DNA from 3 places in the Bacillus sp. SCT118 genome. Region 1 is predicted to be linked to each of the others. Evidence: riboswitches for the same ligand, from Rfam matches in the RefSeq annotation. Region 1 holds a riboswitch; each other region holds the start of a gene.

Region 1 (10,416 bases):
CCCCAGAATTGTCTCTGGAATATCAACCGCTTTTTCTTTTAATAACGCTCCGTCCTCTGTCAGGCTGATCAACACGGACCGCTCATCCTCTTCAGATCTTTTTCTCGTAATCAAACCCTGTTGTTCCATTCGTTTAAGCATCGGAGTGAGCGTCCCTGAATCTAAATACAGCTGTTCGCCCATTTTTTTGACAGTAAGCGTTTCATGTTCCCATAACAATAGCAAAGCCAAATATTGAGGGTATGTTATATTCAGCTTATCAAGCAGCGGCTTGTATTGCTTTGTCATTTCCCGCGAACTCGCATATAGCAAAAAACAAAGCTGATTCTCCAATTTCATATGATCAAATTTATTTTCCATTTTGTTCACCAACTCTTTTTTGTCATTCGATTCTATTGTATCTGAAAAACCTCACTTTTCCTATTCTCGGCAAACTTAGCATGTTTAAAAAGATCAGAAAGGGAAATATAACAACTAGATACAAATAAGGAGGTTGGGAAATATGTCACTATTTACAGCAAAAGTAACCGCGCGAGGCGGACGGGCAGGACATATTACATCAGATGACGGTGTTCTTGATTTTGATATTGTCATGCCAAATGCCAAAAAAGAAGGACAAACCGGCACAAATCCGGAACAGCTCTTTGCGGCAGGGTATGCTGCATGCTTCGGCGGCGCGCTCGAACACGTAGCCAAAGAGCAGAATATCGAAATTGATTCGGAGATTGAAGGGCAGGTCAGCCTCATGAAGGATGAGAGCGACGGCGGGTTTAAAATTGGTGTCACACTTGTTGTGAACACGAAAGATTTAGATCGGGAAAAGGCACAAGAGCTTGTCAACGCCGCTCATGAATTCTGTCCTTACTCAAAGGCAACCAGAGGAAATGTTGATGTAAAACTAGAATTAAAATAATGACCGGCATCCTGAGGGTTCTCAGGATGTTTTTTTGTGTCGGAGCGGGTGTGATCTTTTCGAGGTCTGAGACATTTCTTATAAATGGATTCAGACTTATATCCATTATGAATTGACGCGGAACGGGGTAGGAGTGGGCACAGATTATTGATAAAACGTCAGAGAAGCGATCACAGCGTTTAAAGCCTGCAAAAGTTACAGATGAAGGGGGCGGCTGGCTCGGTGTCTGCCAAGCTGAATTCCGGCTCGCATGATTGCTGTTTTGTATTTGCACAGGGCAAAGCGGCTACTTGGAGAAATAACAAGGATCAGGCCGCACATGCCTGATCCTTTTAATATTCTTTCTTGTTGGCAAAATCCCGCCATGCCTGAAACGGGGATAAATGCTCCATAAGAGTCACTTGATAAAAGGGGATCGTTCTTTCTTCAGCAGGTTTATCAATTTCTTTATAAATGAATGAATCATCAAACCCGGCTTCGGCAGCGTCAGTGTGCTCAGCTGCATAGAAAACGGCTTTAGGCCGGGCCCAGTAGATGGCGCCCAAGCACATTGGGCATGGTTCACAGCTCGTATACAAAATGCAGTCATCAAGCTGGTATGCTCCTAGCACCTTACAGGCTTTCCGAATAGCAGTGACTTCCGCGTGGGCAGTCGGATCATTGCTTGTTGTGACGTTGTTCTGTCCCTCGGCAATAATGACTCCGTCTTTCACGATAACGGCTCCAAAAGGCCCGCCGATTCCTGCATTCACTCCTTCACATGCGAGAGTGACAGCCCGTTTTAAGAACGTTTCATGATTCATCCCAATCCCTCCTGTCAATAGAGTGTTATTAGTATAGCCGAAAAAAGGGCAAAGAACATTCTCAAAAAAGTGTAAAATAAACAAAGTTTTTGGGGGATTTGCTAAGATAAGAGGAGAAAAGAGGAGGGGTAATCATGCTGCATTTATATATTGCCAGACACGGACAGACCCAATGGAACGTAGAAAAACGGATGCAGGGCTGGATGGATTCTGATTTAACAGAACTTGGGCTGTACAATGCCCGTGCTCTTGGGGAGCGTCTGAAGGATATTGAATTGAATCAGGTATACATCAGCCCGAGCAAGCGGACAGAAGAGACAGCAAAAACCGCACTAGGGTCGCGCAGGCTCCCGCTGGTGATAGATCATATGTTCAGAGAAATGTCACTGGGCTCATGGGAAGGGAAAAAACAAGAGGATATTGAAAGGGACGAACCAGATCTTTTTCACGCTTATTTTCATTATCCCGAAGCTTATCGCCAGCAGGGAAGTGAAACGTTTTTTGACTTTGAAAACCGGGTAAGGCTGGCACTCCAAACGATTTTAGACAGCCATTCTTCCGGTAATGTTCTCTTGGTTACCCATTCTGTCTTTATATTAATGCTGTTAAATATCATAAAGGGAAGACGCGTTAATGACATATGGAATTCTGCTTACATACATGATACATCATTGAGCCTTGTGGAATTTGATGAAAATGGAACAGCCGAAATAATAATAGAAGGGGACGGGAAGCATCGGAAACCGATTTCCGCTTTCTAATAGAAAAAACCATCTGCCAAATGCAGATGGTTTTTTCAAATTATACTAGCTGTGTCTGCTGTGCTCTTGCCTGTTTTGCGGCTTCAACCATGTTTTTCAATGCTGCAACCGTTTCTTCCTGCTGTCTTGTTTTCAATCCGCAGTCCGGATTTACCCAGAAGCGGTCAGTCGGACAGACGGCAAGCGCATCAACGATAATATTGTACATTTCTTCAGTTGACGGCACACGAGGGCTGTGAATGTCATATACACCAAGGCCAAGCCCTTTCAAATACGGGTGGTTTTTTAAGTAATCTAAAAATCCTCCGTGGCTTCTGCTATGTTCGATTGTAATCACATCGGCATCAAGATCATTGATTGTATCAACGATATCTTCGAAGTTGCTGTAGCACATATGTGTATGAATTTGTGTCTCGTTTTTCACGGAAGAAGTGGTTAATCTGAATGCTTCTGCCGCCCAAGTCAAGTACTCATCCCAATCGCGGGTTTTCAATGGAAGGCCTTCGCGCAGCGCTGGTTCATCGACTTGAATGATTTGAATGCCTGCGTCTTCAAGCGCTTTAACTTCTTTGCGAAGGGCAAGCCCGATTTGGAAGGCGATTTCTTTCCTCGAGATATCGTTTCGAGGGAAAGACCAGTTTAAGATTGTAACCGGGCCCGTCAGCATTCCTTTTACATGCTTGGAAGTCAATGACTGTGCGTAGACTGTGTCTTTCACTGTCATCGGTTCAATAAATTCAACATCTCCGTAAATGACTGGCGGGCGGACACAGCGTGAGCCGTATGATTGAACCCAGGCATATTTAGTGAAGGCGAAACCGGCCAGCTTTTCACCGAAGTATTCGACCATGTCTGTCCGTTCAAATTCGCCGTGAACAAGGACATCAAGCTCCAATTCTTCCTGAATATCAATCCATCTTTTTGTTTCCGCATTGATAAAGTTTTGATACTGTTCTTCGGACCACTCAGCTTTCCGCCATTTTTGGCGTGCGCTCCGCACTTCAGCAGACTGCGGGAAGCTGCCGATCGTTGTCGTCGGCAAAAGCGGAAGGCCGAGAGATTCATTTTGCAGGGCTAAACGTTCTTCAAACGGAATCGGACGCTTGAAGTCTTTATCAGTTAATTGCTCAAGCTCTTTCTTTTGTTCAGAATTGGCGCCTGTTGCAAACTGTTTAAGCGCCTGGATATCAGCCTTAGCCTGCTGAATCTCTTCGCTGATCGCCGCTTTTCCTGATACTAAGCCTTCTTTCAAAGCTGTCAGCTCGGCCAGCTTGTCTTTTGCGTAGGACAATCCGTTCAATAGGTCTTTTTCCAAATGCTCATCAGGATGTTTCGCTACCGGAACATGCAACAGGCTGCTGGAAGGCTGAATCCACAGTTCATCAACTTTTGCAATGCTGAGAATATCAAGAACGGCATCGAGACGCTCTTCAAGGTCCGCTTTCCAAATGTTGCGTCCGTCGATAACGCCGGCTGCCAGCACTTTGTCTGTCGGAAAACCATGTGTTTTAAGCTGTTCTAGGTTTCTGCCTTTGTCGTGAACGAAATCAAGGCCAATTCCCTGAACCGGGTAAGAGATCAGCTCTTCATACGCATCAACAGAATCAAAATACGTCTGCAAAAGCACATTCAAGGATGAAAGCTCACTTGTAATGCTTTCAAATAACTCTTTTGCGCCGCGGACATCTTCACTAGAGGCGGTAACGAGCGCCGGCTCATCGATTTGAACCCATTTTACGCCTTCTTCTTCAAGTTCTTTCAAAAGCTGTACATATAATGGCACAAGGCGTTTTTGGATCGCTTTTGCTTCGGACGGTTCATAGCCTTTAGCGAGCGTAACGAACGTATAAGGGCCGACAATCACAGGCTTTGTTTCCACACCGTATTCCTGTTTGATCCGGCGATAATCTTCGAGTTGTTTGTTTCTTGTCAGACGGAACTCAATGCTCTCGTCATATTCCGGAACGATGTAATGGTAATTTGTATTAAACCATTTTGTCATTTCACTAGATACAGCGTCTTTGATTCCGCGGGCGATAGCGAAGTATGTATCGGTAGCGTCAGTCAAATGTCTGAACCGTTTCGGGATCCAGTTGAAGCTGACTGCTGTGTCGAGTACATGGTCATACTGTGTGAAATCAGAAACAGGCACAACATCAATCTGCTGGTCAATTTGTGTTTTTACTGCGGATAAAAATAGTTCGTCGATTTGCTTTAAAAACGTATCTTTATCAGTACTGCCTTTCCAATACGCTTCAAGTGCTTTTTTCCATTCACGGTTCAGTCCGATTCTCGGAAATCCTAAATTCGATGTTTTGATGGTTGTCATTGTTTCTCCTCCTTTATATGTAAAACACTCTCTTTAACCCGCGGATACAGGCTGCTAAGAGGTTTTCTCACAACAAAAAGCCTCTTTCCCATGAGAGAAAGAGGCTTTTCTACGTAAAACACTGCCTCTCTCATCTCTCAGACACAATCTGATGGAATTAGCACCGTGCCTTATGAGACATCAGTCTCGGCGCGAAAAGCAGTGCGCCCCATTTCACAATGGTATTACGGTCGGTTGCTGTTGGGGTCAAAAGGCCAATCCCTCGCCCAACTCTCGATAAGAGAAAATGTTATTAATTTTTTGAAAAGTTGAATCATTTGTTGGTAATCTTAACAGTAATTCAAATTCATTGTCAACATAGAATTTGAAATTTTTATTTACATGATGTGGTGTATATTATATAAGAAAAATAATCTTATAGGGTCAACAAATGTGATTGCTCTGCTTTTTCTGCGAGCTCATCAGGAGCTGTTAAATACAGGAATCCATTGCCTGCCAGCGTTTTTGCAATATCAAGAGGAAGTGTCCTGCGGATTAGCTGTGCGAAAACCTCAGATTCAGAAAGCTTTCTTTGAAATGATTCTTCTTCATAGCTTTTGATTAAAGCAAGCGCACCGCTGACATGAGGGGCAGCCATTGAAGTGCCGGTCAGCTTACCGTACTTCTTGTTGGGAAGGGTGGATAAGATGTTTTCTCCTGGTGCCACAAGGTCAATCTCTTTATTTGCGTTAGAAAATTCTGACAATTCTCGCGCTACAGAAACAGATCCAACTGCAATCACTTCATTATAAGCTGCGGGGTAGGAAAGCTCTTCTGTGCGTTCGTCGCCGTCACCTTCATTTCCCGCTGCACAAACGACAAGCACTCCGTTTTTCACTGCGTTTTTCACTGCTTCTTCCAGCTCTGGCACATCGCTTGGCCCTCCAAGGGACATTGAGATGATGTCGACTTTCTGTTCCACCGCGTAGTTGATGCCGTTGATTATCCATTCGTATTGTCCGCTGCCGTTCTCGCCGCCAAGAACCTTCACAATCAATAGGCTTGCCTCAGGCGCGACTCCGGCAATGCCTCCGTTTGAATCATTAGCTGCAATCGTTCCGGCGACGTGTGTGCCGTGTCCGTTGTAGTCGGAAATCGCATCTTCCTTGCCGCCGTCGTCATCCGTGAAGTTCTTTCCGCCGATGATTTGATTTTTTAAATCAGGGTGGCTTGTGTCGCAGCCCGTGTCTAATACAGCAACTTTAATATTTTTGCCTTTTACCCCTTTTGCCCACATTTCTGGCGCCTTAATCACTTTAATGCCCTCAGGAAGCTCGTTTACATCCATGATCTGCTCATTCGTCACATACGGGATCAAGCGGATTTCACCATTCATAAAAAAGCCCTCCTTTTTTATGCTTTCAAGTGGATTCAAGGGTGTTGCCTCATATTATATGAAAAAAGCAAGCGCTCGGACAGAGCCATTTGAAGCATTTTGAAAAAATAGGATACACACCAAAGAATTAGTAATCTTCAAAATATTGGATGGCTTCGGCATGTATGACTGGGATTCAACTGTAAGTCAAGTTATAATAGTGTTGGGGAAAGGAGCAGTGTCATGAAACTGAATGAAAAATTATATGCATTTTTTTCAGAGCATGTGGAACAAATGGCCGAGGAATGGATTGAAACGATGGAGGAAAGTGATCCGAATTCGCTTTACGCCCTACATAATGCAACAGTAACGGAAGAATTGAAAGAGCAGGACAGAGAATTTTACCGGCATCTGAATTACATGTATGTTTTACCGGAAAAACAATTTCTCGAAGAGTTTCAAGAGTGGGTCATTGAGCTGACCAACGATCAAAAACATCTCGACACACCGGTTCAGTATGTCATTCGGGAGTTTATGAGAAACAGGAGATTATATACGAAGTATTTTGAGAAGTTTGCAGAAGAAAATGAGTCAGCGTTTGAACCGGGAGAGAAGCAAAAATGGGCAGATTTGATTGTAAAAGTATTTGATTTCACCATTTATACATTCGTTGATCACGCTGAAATGAATGCCAAGCAGCAATTAAACGCCCAAAGAGAAATGATATTGGAATTAAGCTCACCTGTCATTACCCTGAGCAAATCAACAGCTCTGCTGCCTCTTGTCGGTGACATTGATACCGAACGGGCGAAGTTTATTCTGGAAAACACGCTTCAAGCTTGTGCGAAAAGACGCGTGGAGCATCTGTTAATTGATCTGTCAGGTGTTGTGGTAGTGGATACGATGGTGGCGCACCAGATTTTTAAATTGATTGAGGCGCTCAATCTGATCGGTGTCCGGTCAACCCTGTCAGGAATCAGGCCTGAAATTGCGCAAACTGCTGTACAGCTGGGGATTGACTTTTCGAATATTACCATTAAAACCAACCTTGCCCAAGCATTAAATTATCATCAATAAGAAAAAATCCGCTATCGTCGATAGCGGATTTTTTATGAGGCAAAACAGAAAGATACGAGAAAAGATCCTGCGAATAACAAGAGAACGAGGCAAAAGAACAGCCAGTCGCGCCGGTTCACGCTCAATGTCCTGTAATATGTCCGGTTTCTGCTTCCTGTAAAACCTTTCGATTCCATCGCAAGCGCTGTCCGTTCCGCTTTTCTGATGGCGCTTGCCAATAGCGGTATGGTATATCGTTTTAACGCACTGATTTTATTAATGATGCCGCTCTCCGCCGCTCCTCCTCTGATTTTATGAGCCTGCTGAATCAGCTGGACCTCATCCTTTAGCAGCGGAAGAAAGCGAAAGCCTGCAATGACACCGTACGCGAGCTTTGGTGAGAGCCTGCACTGCTGGACAAGGCTCAGCATAAATAAAATCGGATCGGTTGTAAAAACAAACATCATCGATAAGGCGGAGAAGCATAAAATACGAAACCCGAGAGAGATGCCGACAGACACATTATCGCTGTTAATTGAGATAGGGCCTGCTTGAAACAAAAAATTATCCGGTGTTGTCGGCACCTTTCCAAAAACTGCGGCTGTCCACACGCACCCGAATGCTAAAATCAAAAACGGAATCGTAAACAACAACCATTTTTTCAATGGGATTCCGGCCGCCAGTAAAACGCCCGCAACGATGATGATATAAAAACATGCCGGAGTGTAAGGGTTGTAAATAAACGACAGCATGACGACACAACAAAAAACCGCCGCCGCTTTCACAGTCGGATTAATGAGATGTAACGGCTGCTTCATCACGCACCTCCTCTTGATATGCCATCCATTCATATAGAAGGGGAAGGGTGAGCTTTGCTTTTTGGACAAGCCCTGTTTCTTGAGAAAACAACTGCTCTGGAGATCCGTCAAAGGCCAGGCCCGTATCGTGAAGCACAAGCACGCTGTCAGCATACGAAGAGACTAGCTCCATATCGTGTGTAATCATAAGGACAGCAGTTCCCTCTGCCTTGATACGCTGAATCATTTCCATGCATTCAGCCGCCGTGCGGGCATCCTGGCCAAAGGTTGGTTCGTCTAATAATAGAACCTTTACGTCATGCATGAGCATAGTAGCAACGCTCAGTCGCCGTTTTTGCCCTTGGCTGATCGCAAACGGATGATGATCAGCCAAATGCGCAAGACCAAAACGCTGCAGCAGGTGTTGCGCTTTTTTCTCAGTTTCAGCATTTGCTTTCTGGCCGAACAGAAGCTCGTCATACACCGTATCGGTGACGAATTGATGCTCAGGGTTTTGAAAAACAAATCCCATCCGTTTACGCAATTCTTTTTCTTTATATTTCTGCAGCGGCTGGTCATTAAGAAGGATTTTGCCGCTTTGCGGTTTCATGAGACGGGCCAAAACTGATAGGAGCGTCGATTTTCCAGTTCCGTTCGGACCGACAAGCGCCGTTAAAGAACCTTCGCGCAACGAAAAGCTGATGTCTTTGAAAATCGCCTGCGGTCCTCTCGCGAACGAAAGGCTGCTGACTTCAAGCACACTCTCCCCAGAAGGGGCTTTCTTCTTTTTGGCATGCCCGGCAGGAATAGGCTCTTTGAACAGCATCTCTTTTGATAAAGTAAACGGCATACTCAGCTTTTCCTGCAGATGACAGACCTTTGGAATGGCGATGCCCAATTTCTTTAGTGTCTCCGCTTCATGCTGAAATAGATTTTTCGTCAGGCCATCCAGCGCCTTTTTGCCTGATTTGTCGAGCACGATCGTTCTCTCAATCCAAGGCGCCCATTCATCAAGCTGGTGCTCAATGACGAGGAGGCTGAAACCTTTTTCCCGCTGAAGATCTTTCATCAGATGAACGAACTCCCGCGCTGAGAAAGGGTCTAAAAGAGAGGTCGGCTCATCTAAAATAATAAGCTCAGGCTCCATCGCCAAAATACAGGCGAGAGCCACTTTCTGCTTTTGTCCTCCTGAAAGGGTTGAGATCGTTTTTTCTTTTAAATGGGTAATGCGTAATTTTTCTAATACGGCGTTGATTTTCTCTGTCATTTCTTCTTTTGGAATTTGCAGATTTTCCAGTCCGAACGCAATTTCGTCCTCCACCGTCAGCATACAGAACTGCTGATCAGGATCCTGAAAAACGACCCCGGCATGCTGAGCAATCGTTTCGGAGGTTTCAGCATCTGTGACCGGCTTTTGAAATAGAAAGACATGTCCGGACTGAATGCCGTCGCAAGCCTCCGGATATAGACCGTTTAAACAAAGGGCGAGCGAGCTTTTACCGCATCCGCTCGGTCCTAATAATAAAACACATTCTCCTTTTTGAAGCTCAAACGAAATGTCTTGAAAAACCGGTTTCTCGTCTTCTTCATAAGAGAAGCTGAGCTGCTCAACCGTCAGAAGCTCATCAAAGGCTTGCATGTTCTGACGCCCGCTTCCGTTTCTTTTTCAGTTCCTTTCCGAGTGCCATTCCGTTTAACACACCTGTAAAAGCGAGAGAGTCGCTGACAGCTTTTCCGAGAAGTCCCGCCAAAAGCGCGCCGGAAATGAGGCGGATCACAAGCATAATGAGCAGATAACCTGGTGAATAGGCTGCATAGCCAGAAACAAAGAGATCATAGATAAAGCTGGCTACTGAAGACCCCATACCGGCCAGCATAAGGACAGGGAGAGAGTATGCTTTCCAGCGTGTTGCAAGAAATACAGCCTCAGCCCCGAGCCCTTGAACAATGCCAATGACGATGACCATCGGGCCAGACGGATTTCCCAGCAGGCACTCAACGAGAGCAGCAATGATTTCAGAAACGAGCGCCGCACCCGGTTTTCGAATCATGTACGCGGCGATCACCGAAACGATAAACCAAATGCCGTAAATCGGTTCATAGGCGATTGGCCCAAACATACCTGCAAGCACGTTTCCGAAATGTGTAAATAATAAATAAACAACGGCAAATACGATACTGATAACGGACATGATGACAATTTCTTTTACTTTCCAGCTTTTCATGTTATCCCTGCTTTCTGTTTTTTCTTGATGGACTGTTAGCCGAAAGATTCACAGTCATGGTGATGTGGTTTGTTTGCTGCTCAGCCAAGCGGAAAACGGCTTCCAATGTGCTGAATACGTCATGCGCATCCCCGTCAAGCTCGCTCGCGTAATGGACACCCTGTACGAAAGTGCCTTG
Region 2 (10,416 bases), 1.8 Mb from region 1:
TGACGGCTTCGAGAATGTTTTCTTCTGTCGCTCCCTGATCGAGACAGCCTTTTGTATGATAGATCATGCAATATTCGTCCTGAGCATTGATGGCAATTCCGAGGGCGATCAGCTGTTTTTCTCTTTCAGTCAGAGAATTCCCGGCAAAGCACTGTTCAGTAAATTCGTTAAATTTTCGTCCCATCAGCGGCATCTTTTGTTCAAATGTGCCTAAACCATGTTTATATTGTTTTAACGCGTCCTGCATGCTTCCTCTGTCTTGATTCAAAGAAAATCCCTCCATCTGTTTAACATTCCTTTTTATTATGAACAGCTTTTAGGAAAATACGCGAAGAAAACCCCGGATTTCTCATCCGGGGTTTCACCGTGTCAGCAAACCCTCGCATTCGTTGTCAGACCTGCGCGTTGGTGCTCACGAATTACAACATTCGCTCCGCTCCAATGCTCGGCCTTCCTAGACTTCAAGGGTTTTCAATCACGCTGAAAAGATGACAAAGCCCTAAAACGAATATCGTTTTAGGGCTTTGTCAATAATTGAACCCCGGATTTCTCATCCGGGGTTTCTGTCTTATTCAGATACAGGAAGCACAGCTCCGTCGTATTTTTTCTCGATGAAGTCTTTGATCTTTTTAGAGTGAAGAACTTCCATCAGCGCTTTGATTTTTGCAGAATCTTCTTCCCCTTTTCTTACTGAGATGATGTTAGCGTATGGGTTGTTTTTCGTTGATTCTACTTCAATTGCATCTTTTTTAGGATTTAATTTATTTTGGATCGCATAGTTTACATTGATGAAGGCCGCGTCTCCTTCTTTGTTTTCATATGCTTTTGCCGTTAATTCAGGCGCTACTTTTTTGAATTCAAGGTTTTTCGGGTTTTTCTTAATGTCTTTCAATGTTGCGTCAACTGTTTCCACCTTAGAATCAAGAGTGATTAATCCAGCGTTTTCAAGCATTGCAAGCATACGGCCTTGTTCAGCAACGTTGTTTGTCAGAATGATTGTCGCACCGTCTGGAAGGTCTTTCAGCGATTTGTATGTTTTAGAGTAAATACCGAATGGCTCTAAGTGAACAGCACCGGCATTCACAAGTTTGTAATCTGTGTTTTCTTTCATTTCTTGCTCAAGGTAAGGAATGTGCTGGAAGTAGTTCGCGTCCACTTCTTTATCAGCTAAAGCTTTATTGTACATTTTGTAATCACTAAGCACTTTCACTTTCAGCGTATAGCCTTTTTCTTTCAGCAATGGTTCAGCTTCTTTTAAAATTTCCGCATGCGGTGTTTTCGTTGCCGCAACGACAATTTCTTTCTTGCCGGATTCAGCGCCGTTATTCGAACCGCAGGCAGCCATAACTCCTGCAAATACAAGCAGTAATGCACCCAAAAATAGCTTTTTCAATGTAAATCCTCCCTTATCGTTTGTCTATAATATTTGTTATTAGATCACCGATGATTTGAATAATAAACACGATGATTAAAATAAACACAGTAGCAACGAAGGTAACATCAGCGTTATTAGACTGATATCCTTCTACGTACGCAAGGTTTCCAAGGCCTCCTGAACCAATGGCTCCGGCAATTGCCGTTGAGCCGATCAAAGCGATGGCAGTAACCGTAATGCCAGAAATAAGAGCAGGCATTGATTCCGGAATCAGCACTTTGAAAATAATCGTAGACGTTTTCGCGCCCATTGATTTAGCGGCTTCAATCACACCTTTATCCACCTCACGTAGCGCGATTTCAACAAGGCGCGCGTAAAATGGTGCCGAGCCGATTACCAGCGCCGGCAATGCGGCGTTTGGCCCTAAGATCGTGCCGACTAAAAATTTCGTAAAACCTAATAGTAAAATAATTAAAATAAGGAATGGAATCGATCTGAATATGTTAACAACGGCCGCAATCACAGAGTTGACCGCTTTATTCTGCCAGAGGCTTCCTTTGCTCGTCAGAAAGAGCAGCAAGCCGAGGATGACCCCGATGACAAAAGCAAACAGTAAAGAAATCAGCGTCATATAAAGTGTTTCATATGTCGCGTTCCATAATTCAGTTAAATCAACGTTCGGGAAGTATTTTTCAAACATTCGTGATCACCTCTGCTTTCACCTGTTTGTCATTAATGAATCGGATCACGTTTTGCACTTCTTCCTCGTCTCCGTCAATGTGGATGAACAGTGAACCGTAAGCCCCATCCTTCGTCTGCGAAATCTTCCCTTGCAGAATATTAACGCTGACATTGAAGTTTCTGATCATCTCTGTAATCAGAGGCTGTTCAGCTGACTCACCGACAAATGTGAGCTGAACCATTTTTCCTGATGCTGTATCATCAAGAAGATGCTGAAGCGTCTCTTTCGTTTCTTCCGGCTCTGTCACCTGTTGAACAAATCGTTTTGTCATTTGTTCCTTTGGATTTTTAAAGACATCGAGAACCTCGCCTTCTTCGACCACCTTGCCGTTTTCCATGACGGCGACTCTGTTGCAGATTTTACGGATGACATGCATTTCGTGCGTAATCAGCACAATCGTCAAACCGAGTCTTTCATTAATATCGGACAATAGATCCAGAATTGAATCTGTCGTTTGCGGATCTAATGCTGATGTCGCTTCGTCACAAAGGAGAACCTTCGGATTGTTTGCAAGCGCTCTGGCAATTCCGACACGCTGCTTCTGACCGCCGCTCAGCTGGGACGGATATGATTTTTCTTTTCCTTCTAAACCTACCAGTTTAATCAGTTCATTGGCGCGCTTGATCCGCTCGCTCTTTTTCACCCCGGCAATTTCTAAAGGAAACATGATATTATCTCTGACAGTCCGCGACCAAAGCAAATTGAAATGCTGGAAAATCATACTGATCTCATGGCGTGCTTTTCTTAAACCGCGTCCATTTACTTCGTTAATCTTGGTTCCCGCCACTTCCACGGTTCCTGAGGTTGGTTTCTCAAGGCCGTTCAGCAGACGGATTAAGGAACTCTTACCAGCTCCGCTATATCCTATAATTCCAAAAATCTCACCTTTTTTAATGGAAAGCGAGACATTTTGGACAGCATTGACATCTCCATGTTTCGATTTGTAAACTTTTGAAACATCCTGAAGATTGATCAAAGCAATCACCTGCCTTAACACTATTCTAAGAAATCTTCCGGTTTTTTCTGCAAAAGAAAAGCCTTTCTGCACACTTGAGCAGAAAGGCTTATATAAAATGCCTTTCTCTCATCTTTCAAAGCTGAACGCTTCGTGTGAATTGGCACCATTTCAACAGCGTTGATGGTTGCCGGGCTTCATAGGGCACTTCCCTCCACCTCTCTTGATAAGAGAAATATATAGTCTTTTTCGTCCGGAAATTCTTAATGTAGAATAGCACGGCGAATGATTAAATGTCAATAAAATAAATGATGTCAACTTTTACTATTATAATAATTTATTATTTTTTAATTTTTTAAAATCCTCTGAAAAAATCCATTTGTCAGCCAGAGAATGGCTTCCAGTTTTAACAGGGCCCTGAATGATCCCTTTACTTTGAGGCTTCCGCTCTGAATCAGGTGCTGAAGGGAAATGTCTCCGTGCAATAAATCAATAATTTCCGTTTGGTTTCCGTAAAAGGTCAGGTTGGACGTTTGGGGCGGGGAAACTTTTTTCATTTCTCCCTGTTCGTTTATTGAGACGGTTAAGGCTTCTGCTTCTCCTTGGAAGGTAATGAGCAATGTTGAGGCATTCAAAAGGGGTTTTAAAAACAGATGCTGATACTCATCTTCTAAAACTTCCGCTTTCTCCATATGTACAACCTCCTATTTGTTGGTCATACATACACATTTCTCTCTTTGTCGCAAGAACCCCTTTATAAAACGAACGACAATTTCATTGGATATGCTGAGAAATATGTCATAAATGGGATGCGGAAGATGATTTTTGTTTGATCAGCTCATATAAATAAGAAACGGAATGAAATGCATATCCTCTTTCGACCATCTTTCCGCCTTTAAACAGCAGAAAACAAGGGACGCTTTCAATTTGATACGCTTTTGCGAATGTCGGAGAGTAATTGACATTGTTTTGATAGAAGGCGACATCAGGCAGCATTTCTTTCACCACTGTCAGCATTTTGCTTGCAAGCTGGCAGGTGCCGCAAAACGGAGTATATAAATATAGAAGGTACACATCATCTTCAATGTGGTCAAGTTCGTGTTCTTGGAGTTCTTTCATGCTATACACCTCGGGACTTTCTTTCAAGAAAAATAGTATGGACATTCAGATTCGCACGCAGCAATACAGAGGCGACATGGTGCCTGGGCGCAGCCGCTACTTCCTTATAGGCTCTGTCGATATGGAGATGGCAGGCTTCATTAAATTCACGCTTCAGCTGTTTTCTCAATTTCTCACCTGATTCATCAGCATCAACTAATATATAGACGTCTTTATCATAAAGCTCGTCAGCCAATTCCTCAAGCCTCAGCTGGCTGATTGTTCCGTTTGTGCAGATAATGCGCACCGGCTCATTCAGGACGCTTTCGATTTTCTCTTTATCTGATTTCCCCTCGACAATCATAACCTTTTCCAGCTCATCCATCTTCATCTTGTTCACCTGCCGCGTCAAATTTGAAACGTTCAGATTGTAAAAGAAGGCAGTGAAATTCACCGCCAACATTAACACCAGCCGTTTTCGTAGTCACAATCTACATATTTTGCGTCGTCTCCAGAGACCACATCGGCTGTCTTATAAAATTTCTCATTTTCAAAGGAATAACCGGACTTAAGCTCATATTCATTCATGCTTGTCATTTGGCCGATCATCTCATTATCATGATATAACGAGAGCCGGCCATTTTGAAAGCGGCCTGTCACGTCATTGGTGACATCGAGCTTTTGTTTGTCGAAAGCCATATTGGACACCTCCCATAACGTTAGCGTGTCCAATTGCTTTTACGGCTATCCTGTTTTAGTCTTCTTGTGTCATCTCTTCGTATTGCTCTGCTGTCATCAGTTTTTCAATTTCAGAAGCGTCAGATGGCTCAACGACGATCATCCATGCTTTTTCGTACGGAGATTCGTTGACGAATTCCGGACTGTCATCAAGATCTTCGTTTACTTCCACAACCGTTCCGTTAATCGGTGCATAAAGCTCAGATACCGTTTTAACGGATTCAACACTGCCGAATGGCTCGTCCGCTTTGATTTCAGCGCCCACTTCAGGAAGTTCGACAAACACGATGTCGCCTAATTCGGACTGGGCAAAATGCGTAATTCCGATTCTGGCTTTTTCTCCTTCAACTTTTACCCACTCGTGTTCTCCTGAGTAACGCAAATCTTTTGGTATGCTCAATTGAATCCCTCCATTTTTTACAGCACTATAATTAGAAGATACCACACTTTTCAAAAAAAATTTACATTAAGCCCAGTTTTCTTCAAATTGGTCTTCTTTAAATCCGACAGTCACTTTTTCGCCGTCTGTTGTAAGCGGGCGTTTGATCAGCATACCATCTGAAGCCAGCAGCTCGAGCTGTTCGTCCTCTGACATGTGATACAGCTTTTCCTTGAGATTGAGCTCGCGGTATTTCATGCCGCTCGTGTTGAAAAATTTCTTGAGATCCAGCCCGCTTTTTTCATAAAGCGCTTTTAATTCTTCTTTGCTTGGCGGCTGCTCAGCAATATGTATTTCGTTTATTTCTTTCCCATGCTCTTCAAGCCACTTCTTTGCTTGGCGGCACGTTCCGCATTTAGGGTACCAGTAAAAAGTTAACGACATCTTCTTCCCCCTCAATAAAATAATCGAGGTTATTTTAACACAGTTTGTTTTAAAAACCTAAAACAGTGCTTCTTAAAAAAGAGCTCCGCGCATGCGGAGCTCATGGCCAATCAGACAATATATTTCTCAGCCTCAAAAATGCCTGCCGCCGCCTCGCGTTTTTTCTGAATCACGTTTTTAGGCGTTACGCGTGTCAGCTTGCGCAGAGCGGAAAGCATCATGCGGAGTGAATCTCCTTCTTCCATTGCGATAAGGGATTCCTTCGCATGCGCTTCAATTTCGTTAAAGGCCTCTTGAACGAAAATTTCTGTGTACAGCACCTTTTGCGCTGCTTTTTCAGCGCCTTGTGCGGCAATGGCCTTTTCCGTTCTGAGCACGGCTGATTCCATTGCGTATACATTGCTGACGATATCCGCTACGTTCACGAGAATTTCTTGCTCACGATCGATCGCTTTTCCGTATTTTTGCGCGGCTAGGCCGGCAGCAAACAACGTAATTTTTTTGGCTTGCTTGACGATATATTTCTCCTGCTCTAAGACGCCGCTTCCAGGCTCTTCAGGCATAAGCATCATGAGTTCTTCCTGCAGCGACTGCGCTTTTTCGAATAAAGGCAGCTCGCCTTTAAGCGCTTTTTTCAGGAAGGTGCTTGGCACGATTAACCGGTTGATTTCGTTTGTGCCTTCAAAAATCCGATTGATCCTTGAATCCCTATAGGCCCTTTCTACTTCGTATTCCTGCATAAAGCCGTAGCCTCCATGAATCTGCACGCCTTCATCAACGATATAATCAAGCGTTTCAGAGCCGAATACCTTATTCAGAGAGCATTCGATGGCGTATTCCGCAATCGATTTGGCAATTTGCCGGCCGTCCTTGAGATCTTCAGCCGTGAACTGGCTCATATTGTCTTCAAACAGCCCGACGGTTCTGTATACAGAGCTTTCCATCGCATACAGCCTTGAGGCCATTGTCCCGATTTTTTCCTGTGTCAATGAAAAACCAGCAATCGGCGTTTTAAATTGGCGGCGCTGATTTGCGTATGCCGCAGACAGCTCGATGACGCGTTTAGATGCGCCGATTGTGCCAACCGCCAGTTTGTAACGGCCGATGTTTAAAATATTAAAGGCGATGACATGCCCTTTGCCGATTTCTCCGAGCAGGTTTTCCTTTGGCACTTCAGCTTGATCCAGAATGAGGGTTCTTGTCGATGATCCCTTGATTCCCATTTTCTTTTCTTCCGGTCCCGTCGAGACACCCGGGAACTCTTTTTCTACAATAAAGGCTGAAAACTTGTCGCCGTCTACCTTAGCGTAAACCACAAATACATCGGCAAAGGCAGAGTTGGTAATCCACTGTTTTTCCCCTGTTAATACATAATGGGTTCCTGCTTCATTCAGCACAGCTGTTGTTTTTGCTCCAAGTGCATCAGACCCAGAGCCAGGCTCAGTCAGAGCATAAGCGGCGATCTTTTCGCCTGAAGCGAGTCCAGGCAAATATTTTTTCTTTTGTTCTTCTGATCCGAAAAAGACGATCGGCAAGGAACCGATACCGACATGCGCGCCATAAGAAAGAGAAAAGCTTCCCGCACGCGAAAATTTCTCAGTGATGAGTGCCGAGCTGATTTTATCAAGGCCGAGCCCTCCGTATTCTTCCGGCACATCGGCGCCAAGCAGCCCTAGTTCGCCCGCTTTCTTCAACAGTCTGACAGAATGCTCGAATTGATGGTTTTCGATATCATCTATATGAGGAAGAACATCTTGCTCGATGTAATCCTCTGTTGTTTTCGCAATCATTTTATGCTCGTCAGTGAAATCCTCCGGTGTATACATTTGATCGTATGTGACATCCTCGATTAAAAATCCGCCGCCTTTTTGTACTTCAGCCGCTTTTTTTGCCATTTGTTTTTCCCCCTTTAGCATAATTCAAATACACCGGCCGCTCCCATCCCGCCGCCGATACACATGGTCACGACTCCAAATTGCTCGTTTCTCCGTTTCATTTCATGGATGAGTGAGAGTGTAAGCTTTGTGCCCGTACAGCCAAGCGGGTGTCCAAGCGCGATTGCGCCCCCGTTGACATTCACTTTTTCTTCATCAATTCCCAATTCCCTGATTACTTGAATGGCTTGTGAGGCAAAAGCTTCATTCAGTTCAAACAAGCCGATGTCCTGCAGCTGAAGTCCGGCAAGCTTCAAAGCGCGCGGAATCGCTTCCACCGGTCCGATTCCCATCACTTCCGGCGGCACGCCGCCTACCGCAAAGGACCGGAATTTCACAAGCGGCGCCAGGCCAAGAGCATCGGCTTTTTCCCGGTCCATCAGCATGACAGCCGCCGCTCCGTCACTCGTCTGCGAGGAATTGCCCGCAGTCACCGTCCCGTCAACGGAAAAGGCCGGGCGCAATGTCGATAAGATGTCTGCAGTCGTTTGCGGGCGAACACCTTCATCCTGAGAAAACACAAACTGTTTTTCCATAGGCTTATGGTCTTCTCCGATTTCTCTCACCGTCACTTCGACAGGTACAATCTCATCTTTAAATTTCCCTTCTGCAAGGGCTTTAGCGGCGTTTTGGTGGCTGCGAACGGCAAACGCGTCTTGATCCTCACGGGAGACGCCGTATTTTTTCGCGACTTGCTCGGCTGTGTGCCCCATGCTCATATAATATTCCGGTGCCTTTTCTGCCAAAGCAAGGTTCGGACGGGTAACATGCCCCATCATCGGAACTTGCGACATGGATTCTGCTCCGCCGGCGATCGCTGTATCGTAGGCGCCAAGCATAATTTTTTCTGCTGCATATGCAATAGACTGAAGGCCTGAAGAGCAATAACGGTTAACTGTAATCGCTGGAACCGTGTACGGCAAGCCCGCGAGCGCACCGATATTTCTCGCCATATTAAGCCCCTGCTCCGCTTCAGGCGTTGCACAGCCAATAATCAAATCGTCAATATTGCCTTCGTAGCCGCCTGCCCGTTTCAGTGTCTCTTTTACACAAATCGCTCCCAAATCATCCGGGCGAACGGTGGCCAACGATCCTTTTTTTGCTTTTCCAACCGGTGTTCTTGCACCTGACACAATGACTGCCTCTTTCATAAGCTCCCTCCTAATTCCGTAAAGGTTTACCTTTCACAAGCATATGCTGCATTCTCGCTTGAGATTTTGCCTCTCCTGCCAAACTCAAAAACGCTTCTCTTTCGATCTCCAATAAATACTCTTCATCTACCTCTGTACCAAACGGCACTTTTCCGCCCGCAATGACATAAGCGAGTTTTTTCGCGATCTTGAAATCATGCTCAGATATATAGCCGGACAGCTTCATCTGCTCAGCGCCAAGCAAGAGTGCCGCATAACCGGTTTCTCCCGGCACCTTGACCTTTTCTTTTACAGGCGGCCGCCAGCCGGTATCGTATAAAGATGCGGCCAGCTGCTTCGCATCGTATAACAGGTGGTCTTGATTCACGCTGATCTGATCCGTTTCTTTTAAGATGTTCATCTCACGAGCCTCTTGAGCGGAAGCGGACACTTTCACCATCGCAATCGTTTCAAATGTTTTCATTGCCGCATTCATCGGATCAAGGCCGCGGCGAAGATGGTTGATGTACAGCTCTTTGTTACCCCCTCCGCCAGGGATGAGGCCGACACCGGATTCCACAAGTCCCATATAGGCTTCGCTTGCCGCTTGAATGCGCGCCGCCGGCAGGCATACTTCCGTTCCTCCGCCGAGCGTCATGCCAAATGGCGCGGCGACGACCGGTTTCGCACTGTATTTGATCTTCATCATCGTCTCCTGAAAACGGCGTATCACGAAATCAACTTCCAAAAAGTTGTCGTCTTGGACTTCCATTAAGATCATGGCAAGATTCGCGCCGACGCAGAAATTTTTCCCTTGATTGCCGATGACAAGCCCCTTATAATTCCGCTCTGTTTCCTCTAACCCTTTGTGGATCATCTGAATGATATCAAGGCCAATCGCATTGCTTTTCGAATGAAATTCAAGAAGGGCCACATCATCTCCAAGGTCAATTAAGCTTGCTCCGCTGTTTTTCGCAATCACGCCTTTTGTTTCTTTAAGTGCTTGTAAATGAATTCGTTTTTTGTTTTCTTTCACGGCTCTGTATTCGCCGCGGTCATAATAAAATACCGTTCCGTTCTCTTTGATGTAGAAGGTTTCATTTCCTTTATCCAGCATCTCTTTTATCCAGCCAGGCATATCTGCTCCAAGCTGCTCAAGCTTTTCCGCTGACTGCTTGAGGCCGATGGCGTCCCACATTTCAAAAGGTCCCAGTTCCCAGCCGAATCCCCACTTCATGGCTTGGTCAATCGCATGAATATCATCGGCAATCTCGCCAAGCAGCTCGGCTGAGTAAAGCAGGGTTTGAGAAGTGATATTCCACAGCAATCTGCCCGCTCTGTCATCCGTATAAATAAGCGCTTTCATTTTGGCTTTTGTCCCTTTTGCCTGTTTTGCCGCTTCAAGTGCCGGTGATTTCATTTTTGTCCGCTCGCCGTAAGTAAGCGTCACTGGGTCAAGCTCATAAATCGTTTTTCCTTCTTTTTTATAAAAGCCTTGGCCGGCCTTACTTCCGATCCACCCTTTTTCCAGCATATCGTTCATGAAGCTTGGAAGGCGAAACACTTCTTTTTCATCGCCATCAGCTTTGTCATACACATTTCGGGCAACGTGGGCGAATGT
Region 3 (10,416 bases), 640 kb from region 1:
AGGCTCCTCAGTATTTATGATTTCTTCTACTGTGAAAAAGAATGAAGAACTTAAAGACAAAATGGAATTCCAAAAAGAGATAAAACACATCCAATATGAATTGACCGGGTTATCAAATGATGAAAGAGGCTTCTTGATTACCGGAGACAAAGAATACGACGAGGGTATGAAGGAAAAAGCAGACGATGTCTTAAAGAGCCTTGATCGGGTTAATGACTTGATTGATGAAGAGAAGTATCAATCCAATATTGAAGACATTAAGACAAGTTTTACTCAGTATAGAGCTTTGAATCAGCAAGTAGTAACAGCCTACTCTTCAAATCCTAAAAAAGCAGAAACCATCCATTTTGGAGAAGAAAGAACATTAAGAAAAGAAGTCGTAGATCCGGCTGTCAATAAGCTGTCTGATCGCCTGGATCAAGAGGTGGAGGATCTAAAGGATGAAATACGAGGCAATGGGAAAATGAGTCAATCGCTCATTATCATTGTCACAGGGATATCAGTAATATTAGGCATTGTTCTAAGCATAATGCTGTTAAAGTCCATTATGGTGCCACTAAGAAGCATGAATAAGCAGCTAGAGGAAATTGCTCATGGCGAGGCTGATTTAACTAAAAAAGTCATAGTGAAAAATAAAGATGAATTTGGCCAGCTTGCCCAATCGTTTAATTCTTTTACTCACTCATTAACTCAAATTGTGAAGCAGATCAGCAGCTCATCTGAACAAGTTGCCGCTTCCTCCGAAGAATTATCGGCAAGCGCGGAAGAATCGAAATCAACATCTGAACATATTTCCCGCGCCATGCAGATGGCTGCCGAAAGCAATGTGAAGCAAAGCTCAATGACAGAAAAGAGTGCGGAATCCATTACTGAATTATTAGACAGTATATCATCTGTTGCTTCAAATACAGGGAACATAGCAGATCTTTCTTCTTCGATGAGAGACAAGGCTGAAATAGGCTCTAAGTCCGTCAACAAGATGTTAGATCAGATGAAATTCATTGATAAATCTGTAGATTCAGCCGGCAATGGATTGCAAACATTGGTAGCGAGCACAGCAGAAATCAGCAATATCTCTTCGCTTATCACGACGATTTCAGAGCAGACAAATTTGTTGGCACTAAATGCAGCGATCGAGGCGGCCAGAGCCGGAGAGCAAGGAAAAGGATTTGCTGTGGTGGCAGAAGAAGTTCGGAAGTTGGCGGATGAAACAAATAAATCTGCAAACCACATCCAATCGGTGGTAGCGACCATCCAAAATGAATCGATAGAAACGGTAAACAATATTAAGGTTGTTCAAGAAAATGTGAGCTCAGGTATTGTTCTTTCTCAAGAGGCAACAGGAAATTTCAATGAAATACTGAACCTTGTGGAACAGGTCACTTCTCAAATACAAGAAGTCGCAGCGGCAACTCAACAGCTTACATCAGGCGTTGAAGTGATTCAGCACACAGTTCATACATTGGCCGCTGGAACAAAAGAAACGTCTGCAAATACAGAAGCGGTTGCAAATTCATCACAGGAACAGCTTCATTCAATGGGGGAAATCTCCTATGCCGCAGAATCTCTATCTCAGTTGGCAGAAGAACTTCAAACCGTCATTAATCGTTTTAAATATTAAACAGGCTACTTACGTGCAACCCCCATCCTATTCGGTGGGGGTTTGCTACTTTACTGTGGTTGTTTCTACAAATAGAGCTAACTGACTTCTTTTAAGTTAGCTCCGTTTGTATGGCTAGTTCAAATTTTGATCGATTGTCCCTTCAAAATAGTCATCGCTGACCTGTTCATGAGTTTCAGCCAATCCTTTTTCTAATTGCGTGCTTCCATTATAATCTGAGGGCTCAAAGTATTTCCCGGCAACATCTGTTGTGTCATTTTTGTTTTCTTTGTTATGAGTTTGTGTTTCAGTGTTTACACTTTCTGTCTCAGTATTGCTGCTTATAGATTGCTGAAAATCATATTCCTTGTCTAATGAAGAAAATCTTTTATAATCATCAGGTCTGTCGGCTCCATTTTTTTGAGTCACTTTTCTTCCTCCAGATTATTGATATTTTAGTGCGGGTAAGAACTTATTTCGTTCTTTTAGGCTCAGAACCATGTTTTTTAGGATTATCTGCTTTAAAAGCTGTTTCAGTCTCATGGTCATTTCTCATTTGTTCAATACTTGAATTTTGAATTCCCTTTTTACTCATTGGTTTCACTCCTTTACGAAAAGTGTTGAATATCAACTCTTCTTATTTTGTCTGTTGATCAGGTATTCATGCACTTTTTTCATTCGCGCTTTGGTCAATCAGGAGAGGCATTTTCATGCCAGTCGTATTATTTAATAAAAAGTCGTATTTTTGAAACTTTTTATCATCGCATTGTTGGGGAAGACATCTCGATAAAAGAAATACAAAGGTTGTGAATTTATACTAACAGCACTGTGAATAAATCAAACAAGGAGGGTGAAAAGCGCATCATATTATTTAATGACATTAGGGCTATCCAGCCTTACATTTGGTTTGTTTTTAGGGTTTTATTCTTTTGTTATGTATGGCGATATGATAATTGCATTGTTTACGGCAGCAATTGCTTTATTATACGGTTTTGTGGTGTATGGCCTTTTTGCTGTTCCGCTTCAAATGAAGTTGCAGAAAAAAGCGAGAACATTCAATGTCATGTACCTATTGATTTACAGTGTGGTTTCTTTTATCGCAGCTTTCCTGTTTTTGTTATCAATGAACCTGCATCAATAGCATGGATATTGCCATTGTACTTTTATAATATGTTAAGTGTTGCAACTGCAGTGATTTACTGGTTATGGGATTCTCTGATCCTTTATAAACGTACAGCTTCCGGTATATAGGTTAAATTTTACCAATCGGAGAAATATGGAGGTTCAATAAAAATTCAGGGTATTGCACTAACATTGCTGCATGAATCTAAAAACTTTAGGTTTCATATTTTTTAAAAAAATCCTCCGCAGATAAAGGCGCAGTATGGGGACATAATGAGAGCACACATTCAAACCGAATAGGTTTTCTAAGTGTTTTACGATACATACGTTCATCAAGAACATCACGTCATCAATGGAATATAAAAACTATTGTTGTGGAACGGGCATCTCGAGCCGTTTGAGGAAACCACATAGATGGTGGTTTATCGTTTTATCAGCGCTTATGGAACAAAGTTTTGGTGGCGGTCAATCCATACAGCTAAACAGAGGAGAGCGTGACAATGAATCTCGCTCTCCTCAGATTTGTTTTATTCACCCTGATGTTTTTCAACTAATGTGAATGTCCAATCTTTTAACATATGTTTCTGTACATATTTTTTTCCGTTTATTTCGATGTAAGGCAGGTCTGCCATGTCTCCAGCTAACTGTTTTGCTTCAGACCTTGTTATTCCTAAAAAAAGTCCGATGTAAAAGTAAATATCCCGTTCTTTTATAAGCAAGATATCATTTTGTTCATTACCTTTTGTATGGTTCATCTGCTTTAAGCCTTCACCGATAAAATATCCAGCCAAAGCAATACCAATTCCTAAAAAAACGTCCATGTGTATGCCTCCATTATGTCGATGTTATGTTATACGGGCTTGGCATACTCCGGGTTTCATTATTTTTCAAACCTTTTCAATCTGTACACGGCCTGAAAAAAAGGTGGCGCCGCCGCCCATATCGGACAATCGGTCTGGGGTTAGCGCGTTTACAAGCTGTTTTTTTCCTTGTTCATCCGCCCATAATCCTTGGCTGACAACGACACCTGGCAGTACTTGTTCTCCAACTGCAGCGGTCAGCTGGCATTCTCCCCGGCTGTTCCAAATTCGTACAGGTGCCCCATCAACGATTCCGTGTTCTTCAGCATCTTTTGTGTTGATAAAGAGCTTTGGCGTCTTTTCAAGTTTGATGTGTTTTTCATTATTGGAAAATGTTGAGTTTAAGAAATTATGGTTTGGCCCCGGAACATACATAAACGGATGTTCATTATCGGTTACAAGAGGTGTATATGTCGGTAAAGCCGGGAAGCCGTCTTGTTTCATTTTTTCTGAATATAATTCTATTTTTCCGCTTGGCGTTGGAAGTTCGCCCGGAAACAGTGGCTTTTCGCGTTTCGCTTTCATAAATGAATGCTTAGCAAGTGCATCGTAATCAATCTCTGCCAAATGCGGATTATCTGGATGGTCAAGCGCCTGGCGGATTAATTCTTCATCTGAATCTTTAAGCTCCTGGTCTGTGAATCCCATTGCTTCAGCCAGTAATCGGAACACCTCAGTGTTAGACTTGCTTTCCCCATATCTCTTGATCACCGGCTGCTGAAGCTGAATGTAATGGTGCCAGTAGGAGGTGTAAAAATCAGTATTTTCAAAAGCGGATGTTGCAGGCAGTACAATGTCCGCATATGCAGCCGTTTCCGTTAAAAACAAATCATGAACCACAGTAAACAAGTCTTCCCGCAGCAAGCCCTGTCTGACCTTGTTTGCTTCCGGCGCAACGACGGCCGGGTTTGTTCCGTAAATAAAAAGAGAGCGAATCGGCGGGTCTGTTTCCAAAAGCACCTTGCCAAGCTGATTCATATTAAACGACCTCGGTGTGCGCCCTTGCAATAAGTCGGGCCGCTGCAAGGCATTTGTGTTATATTCTAAAATTCCGCTGTTATGCTTAATTGCGCCGCCCCCTGTGTGCAGCCATTGGCCGGTGATCGCCGGAAGACAGGCAATCGTCCTTACAATCATCCCGCCGTTATCGTGATGCTGGGGTCCGTTTCCGATTCTGATAAAAGAAGGGGAGGTTTCCCCGTACATTTTTGCCAGTCGGTAAATATCTTTGGTACTGACACCGGTGATCGTCGACACCTTTTCAGGATCATATTGTTTCACGTGTTCACGGAGCTCTTCATAGCCAACCGTGTACTCGGACAGAAATGCTTCATCATGAAGGTTTTCTTTAAATAAAATGTGCATGATGCCAAGAGCAAGTGCACTGTCGGTTCCAGGCTTTATTGGAATAAACCAATCTGCGAGACGTCCTGTTTGATTTTTATGCACATCGATCACTACAATTTTGGCACCTTGTTTTCGCGCTTTTTGGGCGATTGTAATTTGGTGCATGTTTGTGCTGACCGCATTGATTCCCCAAAAAATAAATAGTTTTGTATGAATAGTTTCCTCAGGATCGATTCCCGCGCTTATGCCCATTGTATATTTATAGCCTTCAGATCCCGCTTTGCTGCAAATCGTCCGTTCAAGCTGGCTTGACCCCATGCGGTAAAAAAAGCGGCGGTCCATTCCTTCAGCTGTCAATTTCCCCATGTTTCCGTAAAAGCTGTAAGGAAGTATGCTTTCAGCTCCCTCTTCATCAATCAGCTGTTTCCAGCGGGAGGTGATCGTATCGATTGCCTCTTCCCAGGAAATCGGTTCAAATATCGCTTGGCCTTTCGCACCTGTTCGTTTGAGCGGTGTAGTCAGCCGCTTTTCATCATAGATGCGCTCCGTCATATTCCGGACTTTGTTGCATATGTTTCCAGCTGTGACAGGATGATCAGGGTCTCCTTGCACTTTTACGATTTTCCCGTCTTTTTTATGTATTAACAATCCGCACTGATCCGGGCAGTCCAGCGAGCAAACGGATTTGAAAATGCCGTTTTGTTGTGTGGCAAAAGATTTCATGGCCCAGTTCCTCTCTCTAGTTAGATATTTTGTAAGAATTATAACATTTCCGATGATAACGTCAATTCTGAAAAAAGAGATTGACATCAATATGAGACTTCTTTATGATAAACGTATTCTTTATTCTGAAAATTACATACTCAACATTTTCTATCCAGAGAGGTGGAGGGACTGGCCCTATGAAACCTCGGCAACATTATTGTGCCAATTCCAGCAAGCGACAGCTTGAAAGATAGGAAAGCAAGGTTTATACCGGCGTCTGCCTGTAACAGAGCGCGCCTATATATGAATCTCTTTCCATCTTCGGAAAGAGATTTTTTTTATGAAAAATACGATGAAAAGGATGTTTTGCACCATGACGGTTTTGGTTACAGCACCGTACAACGAAGAAGGACGAAAAGAGCTAGAAAACTTGTTTGGCTCAGTTGCTTATCAATCTTGGAAGGAACAAGGCCGGGCATATCGGGAAGATGAACTCATTCAGCTGCTAAAAGCAACAAATGCGACAGGCTTGATTACTGAGCTTGATCAGGTAACAGACAGCGTATTTGCTTCTGTTCCCGAACTTTCATTTGCCGGTGTTTGCAGGGGAATGCCCTCCAATGTGGATGTGGCAGCTGCCTCAAAAAGAGGCATACCTGTTTTTTATACACCAGGGCGGAATGCACAAGCCGTTGCTGAAATGTTTATTGGAAATGTGATTACCTTTCTCCGCCATACCAGCGTCTCGAATCAATGGCTGAAGGATGGAAAGTGGGACAGTGATTACCTACAGGCTTATGTCAAATTTAAAGGAAATGAATTATCAGGAAAAACGGTTGGCATGATTGGGTTCGGGGCGGTTGGTCAAAGGATTGCAAAACTGCTGACTGCATTTGACTGTAAAATAAAGTATTACGATCCATACATTCAAGACGATCATCCGCTGTATGAAAAAGTATCTCTTAAAACGGTGTTTTCAGACAGTGATATCGTTTCTGTCCATCTGCCTCGTACTGAGGAAACACTTGGACTTATTGATCGGAAGTATTTTGATCTGATGAAAGAGAGTGCGATTTTCGTCAACACTTCAAGAGCAGTTGTTGTAAACCGTGAAGATCTTTTATCTGTATTAAAAGAACATAAAATCAGAGGTGCGATATTAGACGTTTTTTATCATGAACCTCCAGAGGAATCAGATTATGAATTGATTTCATTGCCTAATGTTCTGGCAACACCGCATCTCGCTGGAGCAACATTTGAAGTGGAGGATCATCACGTGACGATACTGAATGAAGCCCTCAAAAAGTGGAAGGGTGAAAAAACTCTTAATATTCCGACAGTGTATAACAAGGACGAACTGAAAACAGGGGGATAAGAAAGGAGGCTAAGAGAATGAAAAAACAAAAAGGCTATCTCGTTTTTGATATTGGCACAGGCAATGCGAGGGTAGCGGTCGTGAGTGTAACTGGCAGTGTTCTAACAGTTGAACGGGAGGACATTGTGTATTCCACAGAGACGCTTTACCCGGACAGCCGTTATTTTTCTCCTCAGGTGCTGTGGAAGCAGGTGATGAATTTGGCAAAACGTGCGCTATCCCGTTCGCATGATATTGACATCATTGGTTTGACATCGACGAGCCAAAGACAGGGAATTGTTCTGATCGATCAAAACGGCAATCCTTTTCTCGGGTTGCCGAACATCGATAATCGCGGTCGAGAGTGGGAGGCGAGCATTCCCGATCGGGAAGAGATATACAGCCGCACAGGCCGCCTGCCAACCGCACTTTTTTCTGCGCTCAAGCTTTATGGATTAAAACAGCGCCAGCCCTCTTTATGGGAAAAGACTGCAAGCTTTACTAGCATCAGTGATTGGGTGACGTACCAACTGAGCGGAATATTAACATATGAACCATCACAGGCAACAGAAACCCTGTTGTTTGATGTGAAGCAAAACACTTGGTCAGTAGAGATGTGCGACATATTTGGCTTTTCTCCATCTATCCTTCCGCCTCTTGTTAGAGCGGGGACAGCAATTGGAACGATAGCAAATGAATATGCATCCGAATTAGGCCTTTCAATAAATGCTAAGGTTATAGCAGGGGGCGGGGATACACAGCTGGCTGTCAAAAGCACCGGAGCTGGACTTGAGGACATTGTCATTGTATCAGGGACAACAACGCCAATAACCAAAATTACTGCGAATCATGGCGACACAAAACATAAAGCCTGGCTGAACTGTCACACAGATCAAGGGCATTGGCTTGTGGAAACGAATCCGGGAATTACCGGCTTGAATTATCAAAAATTAAAACAGATTTTTTATCCGAATGAAACGTACGAAGTAATGGAGGAGGAGATTTCTGCACTTGCAAAAGAAGACCATGCATGTGTAGCGGCTCTCGGCTCTTATTTATCGGCTGAAAAGAATGCATTAACGAGAGGCGGTTTTCTTTTTGATGCCCCGCTGTCAGCACATTTAAAGAGGGCACATTTTGTACGTGCAGCGCTAGAAGAGATCGCATTTTCAATCAAATGGAACTTTGACATTTTAACAGAGGTTACTCCGTTTGAACGTGACTATGTTTGGGTGTGCGGAGGGGGATTCCAAAGCAAAGCGCTCACTCAATATATCGCGGACCTTCTTCAAAAAAAGGTCTATGTCCAAGAGGGATATCATCAGGCATCTGTTGTTGGAGCTGCAGTCATTTGCAATGAAATCTTTCAATTAACGGAGGAGATGTCAGCAAATGTCCGGGTGATCGAACCGAAGGACTGTCAGACAGAATTGGCTTTATATGAGAAATGGAAGCGAACACAGCGCTTTTTTTCAGGTTCAGAAAGCAAAGTATTAATTTAAGGCGGCATTTCTGCTGTTTTGAGGAATCATTTAATTTTCAACTTTAATAAGGTAATACGGTAATTGATTGATATGAGCATCTAAGGAGGAGACAGATATGTTGGATAAAATAGGAATACCGAAGCGGCTTGCCTGGGGATTTTTAGGGGTTGTTTTGTTTATGATGGGAGATGGCCTTGAACAAGGCTGGCTCAGTCCTTTTTTGATCGAAAACGGGCTCACCGTTCAGCAGTCCGCTTCCATTTTTAGTATATATGGAATTGCGCTTGCCATAGCTTCCTGGTTTTCGGGTGTATGTCTCGAAGCATTTGGCGCAAAACGAACGATGTTTATGGGGCTGTTGTTTTATGTGATCGGTACAGCTGCTTTTATCGTATTTGGATTTGAACAGCTGAACCTGCCAGTGATGTATGTGACTTACTTCGTAAAAGGGTTAGGTTACCCGCTTTTTGCTTATTCTTTCTTGACATGGGTCATTTACAGAACACCGCAAAGCAAACTGAGCACTGCTGTCGGCTGGTTTTGGATTGCATATTGCCTCGGCATGTTTGTGTTCGGCGCTTGGTACTCAAGCTACGCGATCAAAGCGTTCGGTTATTTGAATACGCTTTGGAGCTCTATTTTCTGGGTATGTCTCGGTGCATTTTTTGCATTGTTTATCAATAAAGACCGTTTTGAAAAGAAGAAAAGAAAAAGATCAGAAACAGCCGAGGAGCTTTTAAAAGGGGTTACGATTCTAATTACAAATCCGCGCGTGCTTACAGGCGGAATCATCAGAATCATCAACAGCATTGGTACATATGGTTTTCCAGTCTTTTTGCCGATGCACATGGCCCAGCATGGAATTTCAACCAATGTGTGGCTGCAAATTTGGGGAACGATTTTTCTGGGGAACATTGTGTTTAACCTTATCTTTGGTATTGTCGGCGATAAATTCGGCTGGAAAAATACTGTTATTTGGTTCGGCGGAGTCGGCTGCGGCATTTTCACCCTCTTATTATACTACGCACCTGTTTTCTCCGGCGGAAGCTTAGCGGTTGTCAGCGTGATCGGCTTTATTTGGGGCGGTTTGCTGGCAGGCTATGTGCCTATTGGTGCAATTGTGCCGACGGTGGCAGGAAAAGATAAAGGGGCAGCCATGTCTGTATTGAATTTGGCTGCAGGTTTATCAGCGTTTGTCGGCCCCGCACTCGCTTGGCTGTTCATCGGTCTCGTCGGCGCGCAAGGCGTGGTCTGGATCTTTGCGGCCCTTTACCTTGCAAGTGCGGTCTTGACAAAATGTATTCATATACCTGAGGAAAAAGCAGTTAAGGAGGAAACATCTCCTCAATATGCATCTTAATTAGAAAGCGCCCTGTTTGAGGGCGTTTTTTATCTTTTTAAAGGAAAAGGGATGTGCGCACAGACCAAGAGAATGCCGTCATTCTCTTGGTTTTACAATAGAGTACACATTTGTATCATATGGTGTCCCATTTTGATACATGTACTGTCTTAAAACGCCTTCTTTTTGAAAACCCATTTTTAGAAGCAGACGATTTGATGCTTCATTAGCGGTAAATACAACTGCGCCAATACGCGTCAGTCCAAGGGCAGAAAATCCGTAAGATACGACCTTTGAAATGACTTCTGATGCAAATCCGTTTCGCCAATGCGCCGGGATGATTTCATAACCGATTTCCGCGCGCCTATGTTTTTGGGCCAGAGCGTGAAAGCCAATTGTTCCGATCAGTTCTTTAGTGTCCCGTCTTTCAATTCCCCACCGTATACCGCGTTTTTCTTGATAGAGGGCCGCAAACGTTTGAATCATTGAAATGGCCTGTTCTATAGATTCCATGTTTTCAAGCCCATAATAGCGTGTCACCTCATCGTTTGAGAAACAAGCAAAAATGGCTTCCGCATCCTGATCTGTGATTTGCCTAAGTATAA

The links. A riboswitch is a leader RNA that binds a small molecule or an ion and turns the genes downstream of it on or off. The one in region 1 is predicted to bind S-adenosylmethionine.
Region 2: another riboswitch for S-adenosylmethionine. It lies ahead of metN (methionine ABC transporter ATP-binding protein MetN); the one in region 1 lies ahead of metE (5-methyltetrahydropteroyltriglutamate--homocysteine S-methyltransferase).
Region 3: another riboswitch for S-adenosylmethionine. It lies ahead of ACQVGT_RS10740 (2-hydroxyacid dehydrogenase); the one in region 1 lies ahead of metE (5-methyltetrahydropteroyltriglutamate--homocysteine S-methyltransferase).

What each region holds. Positions count from the first base shown of each region.
Region 1 covers NZ_CP191225.1:2,673,981-2,684,396, reverse strand. The annotation lists gene ohrR (organic hydroperoxide resistance transcriptional regulator OhrR) at 1-360, opposite strand, end outside; gene ohrB (organic hydroperoxide resistance protein OhrB) at 503-913, shown strand; gene guaD (guanine deaminase) at 1,246-1,716, opposite strand; gene ACQVGT_RS13600 (histidine phosphatase family protein) at 1,851-2,477, shown strand; gene metE (5-methyltetrahydropteroyltriglutamate--homocysteine S-methyltransferase) at 2,518-4,806, opposite strand; SAM riboswitch class I at 4,934-5,089, opposite strand; gene isp (serine protease Isp) at 5,222-6,181, opposite strand; gene rsbRB (RsbT co-antagonist RsbRB) at 6,404-7,237, shown strand; gene thiX (HMP/thiamine ABC transporter permease ThiX) at 7,270-8,034, opposite strand; gene ACQVGT_RS13575 (ABC transporter ATP-binding protein) at 8,009-9,652, opposite strand; gene ACQVGT_RS13570 (ECF transporter S component) at 9,639-10,238, opposite strand; gene thiU (HMP/thiamine ABC transporter substrate-binding protein ThiU) at 10,240-10,416, opposite strand, start outside.
Region 2 covers NZ_CP191225.1:882,019-892,434, reverse strand. The annotation lists gene ACQVGT_RS04445 (carboxymuconolactone decarboxylase family protein) at 1-283, opposite strand, end outside; gene metQ (methionine ABC transporter substrate-binding lipoprotein MetQ) at 569-1,393, opposite strand; gene metP (methionine ABC transporter permease MetP) at 1,407-2,075, opposite strand; gene metN (methionine ABC transporter ATP-binding protein MetN) at 2,068-3,093, opposite strand; SAM riboswitch class I at 3,199-3,305, opposite strand; gene ACQVGT_RS04425 (SCP2 sterol-binding domain-containing protein) at 3,420-3,764, opposite strand; gene ACQVGT_RS04420 (thioredoxin family protein) at 3,871-4,191, opposite strand; gene ACQVGT_RS04415 (toprim domain-containing protein) at 4,193-4,555, opposite strand; gene ACQVGT_RS04410 (YusG family protein) at 4,633-4,869, opposite strand; gene gcvH (glycine cleavage system protein GcvH) at 4,925-5,308, opposite strand; gene ACQVGT_RS04400 (arsenate reductase family protein) at 5,375-5,731, opposite strand; gene fadE (acyl-CoA dehydrogenase FadE) at 5,842-7,626, opposite strand; gene ACQVGT_RS04390 (acetyl-CoA C-acetyltransferase) at 7,641-8,816, opposite strand; gene ACQVGT_RS04385 (3-hydroxyacyl-CoA dehydrogenase/enoyl-CoA hydratase family protein) at 8,827-10,416, opposite strand, start outside.
Region 3 covers NZ_CP191225.1:2,029,290-2,039,705, forward strand. The annotation lists gene ACQVGT_RS10705 (methyl-accepting chemotaxis protein) at 1-1,621, shown strand, start outside; gene ACQVGT_RS10710 (YozQ family protein) at 1,736-2,029, opposite strand; gene ACQVGT_RS10715 (hypothetical protein) at 2,073-2,195, opposite strand; partial or broken gene ACQVGT_RS10720 (hypothetical protein) at 2,264-2,390, shown strand; partial or broken gene ACQVGT_RS10725 (UPF0715 family protein) at 2,475-2,764, shown strand; gene ACQVGT_RS10730 (hypothetical protein) at 3,250-3,543, opposite strand; gene ACQVGT_RS10735 (molybdopterin oxidoreductase family protein) at 3,610-5,652, opposite strand; SAM riboswitch class I at 5,800-5,891, shown strand; gene ACQVGT_RS10740 (2-hydroxyacid dehydrogenase) at 5,975-7,009, shown strand; gene ACQVGT_RS10745 (FGGY-family carbohydrate kinase) at 7,027-8,490, shown strand; gene ACQVGT_RS10750 (MFS transporter) at 8,588-9,832, shown strand; gene ACQVGT_RS10755 (GNAT family N-acetyltransferase) at 9,911-10,416, opposite strand, start outside.